Regions from separate parts of the Streptomyces sp. NBC_00203 genome, predicted to be linked through region 1. Evidence: riboswitches for the same ligand, from Rfam matches in the RefSeq annotation. Region 1 holds a riboswitch; the other holds the start of a gene.

Region 1 (3,604 bases):
GGATGTTGCGGATGGTCGCGCCGCGGAAGGCGTAGATCGACTGGTCGGCGTCGCCCACGACGCACAGCTCGCCGGGGTCGCTGTCGGCGGGCCCCACCAGCTCCCTGACCAGGGCGTACTGCGCGTGGTTGGTGTCCTGGTACTCGTCGACCATGACGTGGCGGAAGCGGCGGCGGTAGTGCTCGGCGACGTCCGGGAAGGCGCGGAGCAGATTGACCGTCGTCATGATCAGGTCGTCGAAGTCGAGCGCGTTGGCCTCGCGCAGCCGCGACTGGTACATCGCGTAGGCCTGGGCGAGGGTCTTCTCGAAGCCGTCGGCGGCCTGGGCCGCGAAGTCCTCCTCGTCGATCAGCTCGTTCTTCAGGTTCGAGATCTTGGCGCTGAACGACTTCGGCGGGAAGCGCTTGGGGTCGAGGTCCAGGTCGCGGCAGACCAGGGCCATCAGACGCTTGCTGTCGGCGGCGTCGTAGATCGAGAACGAGGAGGTGAAGCCGAGCTTCTTGCTCTCGCGGCGCAGGATCCGCACGCACGCGCTGTGGAAGGTCATCACCCACATCGCACCCGCGCGGGGGCCGACGAGGTGCTCGACGCGCTCCTTCATCTCGCCCGCGGCCTTGTTCGTGAAGGTGATCGCGAGGATCTGGCCGGGGTGGACATTGCGCTCGGCCAGCAGATACGCGATCCGGTGCGTGAGCACACGGGTCTTGCCGGAGCCCGCGCCGGCCACGATGAGCAGCGGGGAGCCGGAGTGCACCACGGCCGCCCGCTGGTTCTCGTTCAGCCCGTCCAGCAGCGCCGCCGCGTCCACGGCGGGCCGGGGCGCGCCGTCGCGGTAGTACGCGTCCCGGTCCGGCGGCACGTCGAACTTCCCGCCGAACAGATCGTCCGGAACGGGTTCCGGTACGTGATCGTCCTCGGGCGGCGGCGGGGGTTCTTCCTCGTGGGCCCGTGAGGGCTTGAGGTCCGCCAGGAAGCTGTCATCAAAGAGGCTGCTCATCGCTCTCCGAGTCTAGGCCGCCCCACTGACAGCCCGCCGCCACCCTGAAAACTCGACCGGAAGTCGTGACGCGGCTCAGAAGCCCAGGATCTTCCGGAGCCGGTCGCCCGGCACCCTCTCACCCTCCAGACCCGGTCCGTCACGGTCGGCGACGATCGTCGCCTTGCCGGGCACCCCGGCTTCGGCGACGTACGGCTGCCCGCTGTCGCACGAGAGCCGACGCGGCATCCGACCGTGACCGATTGCAAGCTAACGCCCGGAGCGGGGCGGACGTCACCACTCCCGACAAGTCGCCATAGATCACTCCGAATTGACCGCGCGGGGTGACGCCCAGGGCAAAGGTCACGAAAATGTATCGGGCATATCGCACATCAACCTTCACACGGGCCACACGAGTTGGCTAGCGTGCCGGGCAGGCCGCTCGACCCGCACCGGCGAACATCGCCGGGCCGTGCGGCCTCCGCCGAGTTCGGCGCGCCCTCGCGGCAGCCGGAGCCGGGGACCCAACCGACCTTGGGGTGAATCGGTCCACCTGCCTTGTGGGGCAAGGACCGTAGGGCAAACCTTCCGGAACCACCCGCCCGAACCCGACAGCTAACTCGGTAGGCGGATGACGGAAGGAGTCGCCTCTCTTGGCGTCGCATCGCACACCGCGTCCTACGGGTACGCGCGTAGCAGGCATACGGACCCCCGCCGCCCTGGCGACGGCGGCGCTCACCTCGGTGGCCCTGCTCTCCCAGACGGCGAACGCCGCGCCCTCGGCCGAGCCCAGGCCGAGCCTCGAAGAAGTCGAGAAGAAGGTCAACGACCTTTACCACCAGGCCGAGACGGCCACCGAGAAGTACAACGCGGCGAAGGAGAAGACCTCCAAGCAGCGCAAGAAGGTCGACACGCTCCTCGACGACGTCGCCAAGCGCACCGAGAAGCTCAACACCTCGCGCGAGGAGCTGGGTTCGTTCGCGGCGGCGCAGTACCGCACCGGGGCCTCCGCCCCCGACACCGCGACCCTCCTGCTCGCCGACGACCCGCAGGACTACTTCGACCAGACCCAGCTGATGAGCCGTCTGACCACCCGCCAGAAGGCGGCCGTCGACGACTACATCACGGAGCAGGCCGCCACGACGAAGAAGCGCGCGGAGGCCTCCAAGAGCCTGCAGACGCTGACCACCTCGCAGAGCGCGCTCAAGACGTCCAAGGCAGACGTCCAGAAGAAGCTCTCCGCGGCCCGCGAACTGCTCTCGGACCTGACCGCCGAGGAGAAGGCGCGGCTCGCGGCGATCGAGAAGAAGAAGCAGGAGGAGGCCGACCGCAAGGCGGCCGCGCTGGCACAGCAGCAGGCAGCCGCGGAGAAGGCGGCGGCCGAGAAGGCGGCCCAGCAGGAGTCGTCGTCGAGCACCTCGACCGGTTCGTCGAGCTCGACCACCACGGACTCCTCGTACGCCACCAAGGCCGCCAAGGCCATCGCCTTCGCCCGCGCCCAGATCGGCAAGCCGTACGTCTGGGGCGCGACGGGCCCCGGCTCGTACGACTGCTCCGGACTCACCCAGGCCGCCTGGAAGGCCGCCGGCGTCACACTGCCGCGCGTCACAACCGACCAGGTGAACGCGGGCACGACGGTCTCCCTCTCCGACGCCCAGCCCGGTGACCTGGTCTTCTTCTACGACGACGTCAGCCACGTGGGTCTCTACATCGGCAACGGCATGATGATCCACGCGCCGAAGCCGGGTGCGTACGTCCGCGAGGAGTCGATCTACTACGCCGGGACCTCGATCATCCACAGCGTGGTGCGTCCGGCGTAACGCGTTCCTGCGGGGCACGCGCGCGTGAGGCTTGTCATCCGCCACGCGCGCGCGTGGCCCGCGGGCAACCGGCCCGAAGATCCCTAGCATCGGGCCCATGCCAGCAGCCGTCTCCCCGCTCCGCACCTGGTGGGCCCAGCGACCGCCCGCCGCCGGTGCCGCCGTCATGGCCACCGGCATCATCTCGGTCGGGCTGCATCTGACCGGCTACGAGACCCTGTCCCGTATCGCGCTGGCCCTGGCGTCCGCCGGCTGGCTCGCGCTCGCCGCGGACTTCGTCGTCCGGCTGCTGCGCGAGCGGGAGCGGTGGGTGGAGGAGGCGGGCACACCGGCCGGGCTCACCGCCGTCGCGGCGACCACCGTGCTCGGTACGGGGCTGTCCGCACTGGGGTGGCAGGGGCCGGCCGAGGCCCTGCTCGCACTGTCGGCCGTCCTCTGGCCGGTGCTGCTCCTCAACGTCATGCGGCACTGGAAGCGCCGTATGACGGGAGTCGTGTTCCTCGTGTGCGTGGCCACGCAGGGGCTCGCGGTGCTGGGCGCCACGCTCGCCGCGGCCGTGGGCCCGGAGTGGCTCGCGCATACGGCGCTGGTGCTGTTCTGGCTCGGGATCGCCCTCTACGGGGTGGCGCTCGCGCACTTCGACCTCCGGGAGGTGGCCCGGGGCGCCGGGGACCACTGGATCGCGGGCGGCGCGCTCGCCATCTCGGCGCTGGCCGGGGCCAAGCTCATCACCGCGCACCACGTGAACCCGTACCTGTGGAACAACGACGACCAGCGCGTCCTGCGCGCCGTGACCGTCGCGCTGCTG
Region 2 (3,604 bases), 2.2 Mb from region 1:
GGCGTTCGCGGAGCCCTCCTCGATGCCACGGGCCAGGCGCTCCGGGTTGGTGACGAAGAGGTCGTCGCCGACGATCTGGACCTTGTCGCCCAGCTTGTCGGTGATGACCTTCCAGCCGGCCCAGTCGTCCTCGTACAGCGGGTCCTCGATGGAGACGAGCGGGTACGCGGAGACGAGCTCCTCGTAGTACTCGGTCATCTCGGCGGCCGAGCGGGACTTGCCCTCGAACTCGTACTTGCCGTCCTTGTAGAACTCGGACGCGGCGACGTCGAGCGCGAGCGCGATCTGCTCGCCGGGGACGTAACCGGCCTGCTTGATGGCCTCGATGATGAGGTCGAGCGCGGCGCGGTTGGACTCCAGGTTCGGGGCGAAGCCGCCCTCGTCGCCGAGGCCCGTGGACAGGCCCTTGGTCTTCAGCACCTTCTTGAGGGTGTGGTAGACCTCGGCGCCCCAGCGCAGCGCCTCGGAGAAGGACTCCGCGCCGATCGGGGCGATCATGAACTCCTGGATGTCCACGTTCGAGTCGGCGTGCGACCCGCCGTTCAGGATGTTCATCATCGGAACGGGCAGCAGGTGCGCGTTCGGGCCGCCCAGGTAGCGGAAGAGCGGGAGGTCGGACGCCTCGGAGGCGGCGTGCGCGACGGCGAGCGAGACGCCGAGGATGGCGTTGGCGCCGAGCGAGCCCTTGTTGTCGGTGGCGTCCAGGTCGAACATGGCCTGGTCGATCAGGCGCTGCTCGGTGGCGTCGTAACCGACGAGCTCCGGGCCGATCTGCTCGATGACGGCGAGGACGGCCTTCTCGACACCCTTGCCCTGGTAACGGTTGGGGTCACCGTCGCGGAGCTCGATGGCTTCGAAGGCACCCGTGGAGGCACCGGACGGGACGGCGGCACGACCGGTGCTGCCGTCGTCGAGGCCGACCTCGACCTCGACCGTGGGGTTGCCTCGGGAGTCCAGGATTTCCCGGGCTACGACGACGTCGATGGACGGCACGAGCATCTCCTTCTGGGATGTGACGCGGGTAACGCGGAACCTGTGATGGCGCCGCGACATGAGCCTAACCGCCCCGGGGGGATCGGCCAGCCGGTCGCCCACCCCTTGGGCAGAACCGAGAGTAAATTGTTTCCGAACGGAACAAAAACCTGCGGCCCCGCACATGAACCCGTACATGAACCCGTACATAAAAAAGCCCCGCCCCGGTGCGTACGGGGGAAGACGCACCGGAGCGGGGAGCCCGTGGGGACGGGGGGACCCTCACGAGGCCTCCACTATGGAGACCGCGTATAGGAGAGGACTGTGGTTCAGCTGCGAGCCCGTTGTCAGCTTTCCGCCGAGAGCCGTCGACAGGCGTCAGCCGCGAACCGTTGTCAGCTCAGGTGAAGCTGCTGACCCGGGTAGATGAAGTCGGCGTCGTCGACGATGTCCTTGTTCAGCTCGAACAGTTGCTGCCAGCCACCCTTGACGTGCTTCTTCTCGGCGATCGAGCTGAGGGAGTCACCCTTGACGACCTTGTACTCGCCGTCACCCTTCTTGACCTTCTTGCCGGTCGGGGTGGTGACGGTCTTCGTGGCGGCCGGGCGCTCCGCGGAACGGGAGGCGGGCTGCTCCGTCGTCCGGGTGGTGGAGGTGGTGGTGCTCGACGGGGTGGTCGAGGCGCTGGACGAGCTGGAGGTCGTCCCACCGGTGTACGCGGCGCTGGACAGGCCCGTGCCGCAGGTCGGCCAGGCACCCTTGCCCTGCGCGGCGAGGACCTTCTCACCGATGGTGATCTGCTCCGACTTGGACGCCAGGTTGGCGGTGGAGGCGTAGGCGGTGCCGCCGTACGCCGCCCAGGTGGAGGCCGAGAACTGCAGGCCGCCGTAGTAGCCGTTGCCGGTGTTGATGGACCAGTTGCCGCCGGACTCGCACTGGGCGACGGTGTCCCACTCGGACGCGGTCGCGGCGGAGGCGTTGCCGGCCGCCATCAGCGGGGCGGCGATGGCGACACCGGTGACGCCGGCGAGCGTGGCGACACGGGCGGCCTTGGACGGGCGGCGGTGCTTGCCCTTGCTGGAAAACAGCATGGAGTGATCCCCTCACCGACGCCTGCGAGGTGAGCTGTCGGGTTCGGGCGGGTGAGTGCCCGGTCGTACGGCCTCCGTCTTCACGACGTCGGACGTACGGCTTCACCCCAAGCCACTCCCGGTGAACTACCGGGCGCGGCGCTTACCTTGGGTCCCCCGCTCCTGCCTACGGCGCTTGACGCGACGACTGTTCCCGTACGGCCGTTGGCAGGATTCGGCGTTGCAACCGTCGGGGCCCGCTGTGGCGAGCGGTCACGACCGTAAGCAGTCGATACCCGGAATTTCAAAGACGATCAGGGCTTCTGAGACTCATGTCTCACTCTCACCAAACCGGACATTCCGCAGCGAACCGTGACGCGAACTCCCGCTACTTTTCGCCCGATTCAGCACCAACTGCAAGGCTCTGACCGGGCACGATGAGGTCAGGATCGGTGCCGATCGTCTTCTTGTTCTCGGCGTACAGCCCGGCCCATCCGCCTTCGAGGTCAAGGGCATCGGCGATCGTCCAGAGACTGTCTCCGGTGCGGACGACGTACGAGCCGTCGGCGGCGTCGCGCGAGGCGCTGGAGCCGCGCGAGGCATGCCGCCCGGAAGCGCTGTCCGTACGGCCGTCGGTCACGTCCTCCGTCACACCCTCGTCGGCGGTGTCACCACGGTGACGTCCGGCACCGGTCGTCGCACTGTCGGACGCACTCGAAGAGTCGCCGTTCTGCCCGGACTTGTCCGAGTCGTCACTCTTCGCCGTCTCTGTGTCCGAGCTGTCGGAATCCTGAGAATCACTGTCGCCGGAGGAGGTGTCGGACTTCGTCGTGTTCTTGGCCGCATCCGGGGAGGAGTCGGATGATGAGGATGAATCAGATGAACTGGACGAGGATGACGAGTCCGACAAACCGGACGACTCCGAGGAGCTGGAGGAATCGGACGAGCCGGAGGAGCCCGAGGAGTCGGAGGAGTCGGAGGAGTCGGAGGAACTCGACGAGTCGTCCGCCACGCCCGTGTCGACCTCGACGGAGCCCGAGTGCTTGCTGAGCCCGGAGAGCGGTCCACAGGTGGGCCAGGCGGCGAGGCCCTGGTCGTCGAGGATCTTCTCGGCGATGGCTATCTGCTGCGAGCGGCTGGCCTGGTCGGCGCTCGGGGCGTACAGGGTGCCGCCGTACGACTCCCAGGTCTCCTGGGTCAACTGCAGCCCGCCGTAGTACCCGTTCCCGTCGTTCGCGCTCCACGATCCCGCGCTCTCGCACTCCGCGACCCGGTCCCACGTGGTGCCGTCGGCCGCGCTCGCACTGGTGGCGCCGAGCAACGGGATCGCGATCGCCGATCCGGTCACCCCTGCGGCAACGATGAGGGCCGGGGCCTGACGCGGGCGACGATGACGGCCGTTCCCGGAGAGCATGCGGAAGCCTTTCGAGTGACAGCAAGTGACAACAGCGGCCACTGCGATAGGCGGGCCGCGTTGGTGATCGAACGTATCCGCACTCGAACGCTTGTCACAAGTCGATGCAGCACAGATCACGTGAAGATCACGGAGTTGAGGGACCGTC

The links. Region 1 has a riboswitch for cyclic di-AMP ahead of OG975_RS29395 (NlpC/P60 family protein). Riboswitches for the same ligand answer to the same signal wherever they lie in the genome.
Region 2: another riboswitch for cyclic di-AMP. It lies ahead of OG975_RS19650 (transglycosylase family protein); the one in region 1 lies ahead of OG975_RS29395 (NlpC/P60 family protein).

The regions. Positions count from the first base shown of each region.
Region 1 is NZ_CP108126.1:6,541,858-6,545,461, reverse strand. Features, by position in the region: gene pcrA (DNA helicase PcrA) at 1-997, opposite strand, end outside; gene OG975_RS29400 (hypothetical protein) at 1,073-1,225, opposite strand; cyclic di-AMP (ydaO/yuaA leader) riboswitch at 1,449-1,622, shown strand; gene OG975_RS29395 (NlpC/P60 family protein) at 1,630-2,796, shown strand; gene OG975_RS29390 (tellurite resistance/C4-dicarboxylate transporter family protein) at 2,894-3,604, shown strand, end outside.
Region 2 is NZ_CP108126.1:4,371,268-4,374,871, forward strand. Features, by position in the region: gene eno (phosphopyruvate hydratase) at 1-999, opposite strand, end outside; gene OG975_RS19650 (transglycosylase family protein) at 1,368-2,063, opposite strand; cyclic di-AMP (ydaO/yuaA leader) riboswitch at 2,068-2,247, opposite strand; gene OG975_RS19655 (transglycosylase family protein) at 2,431-3,456, opposite strand.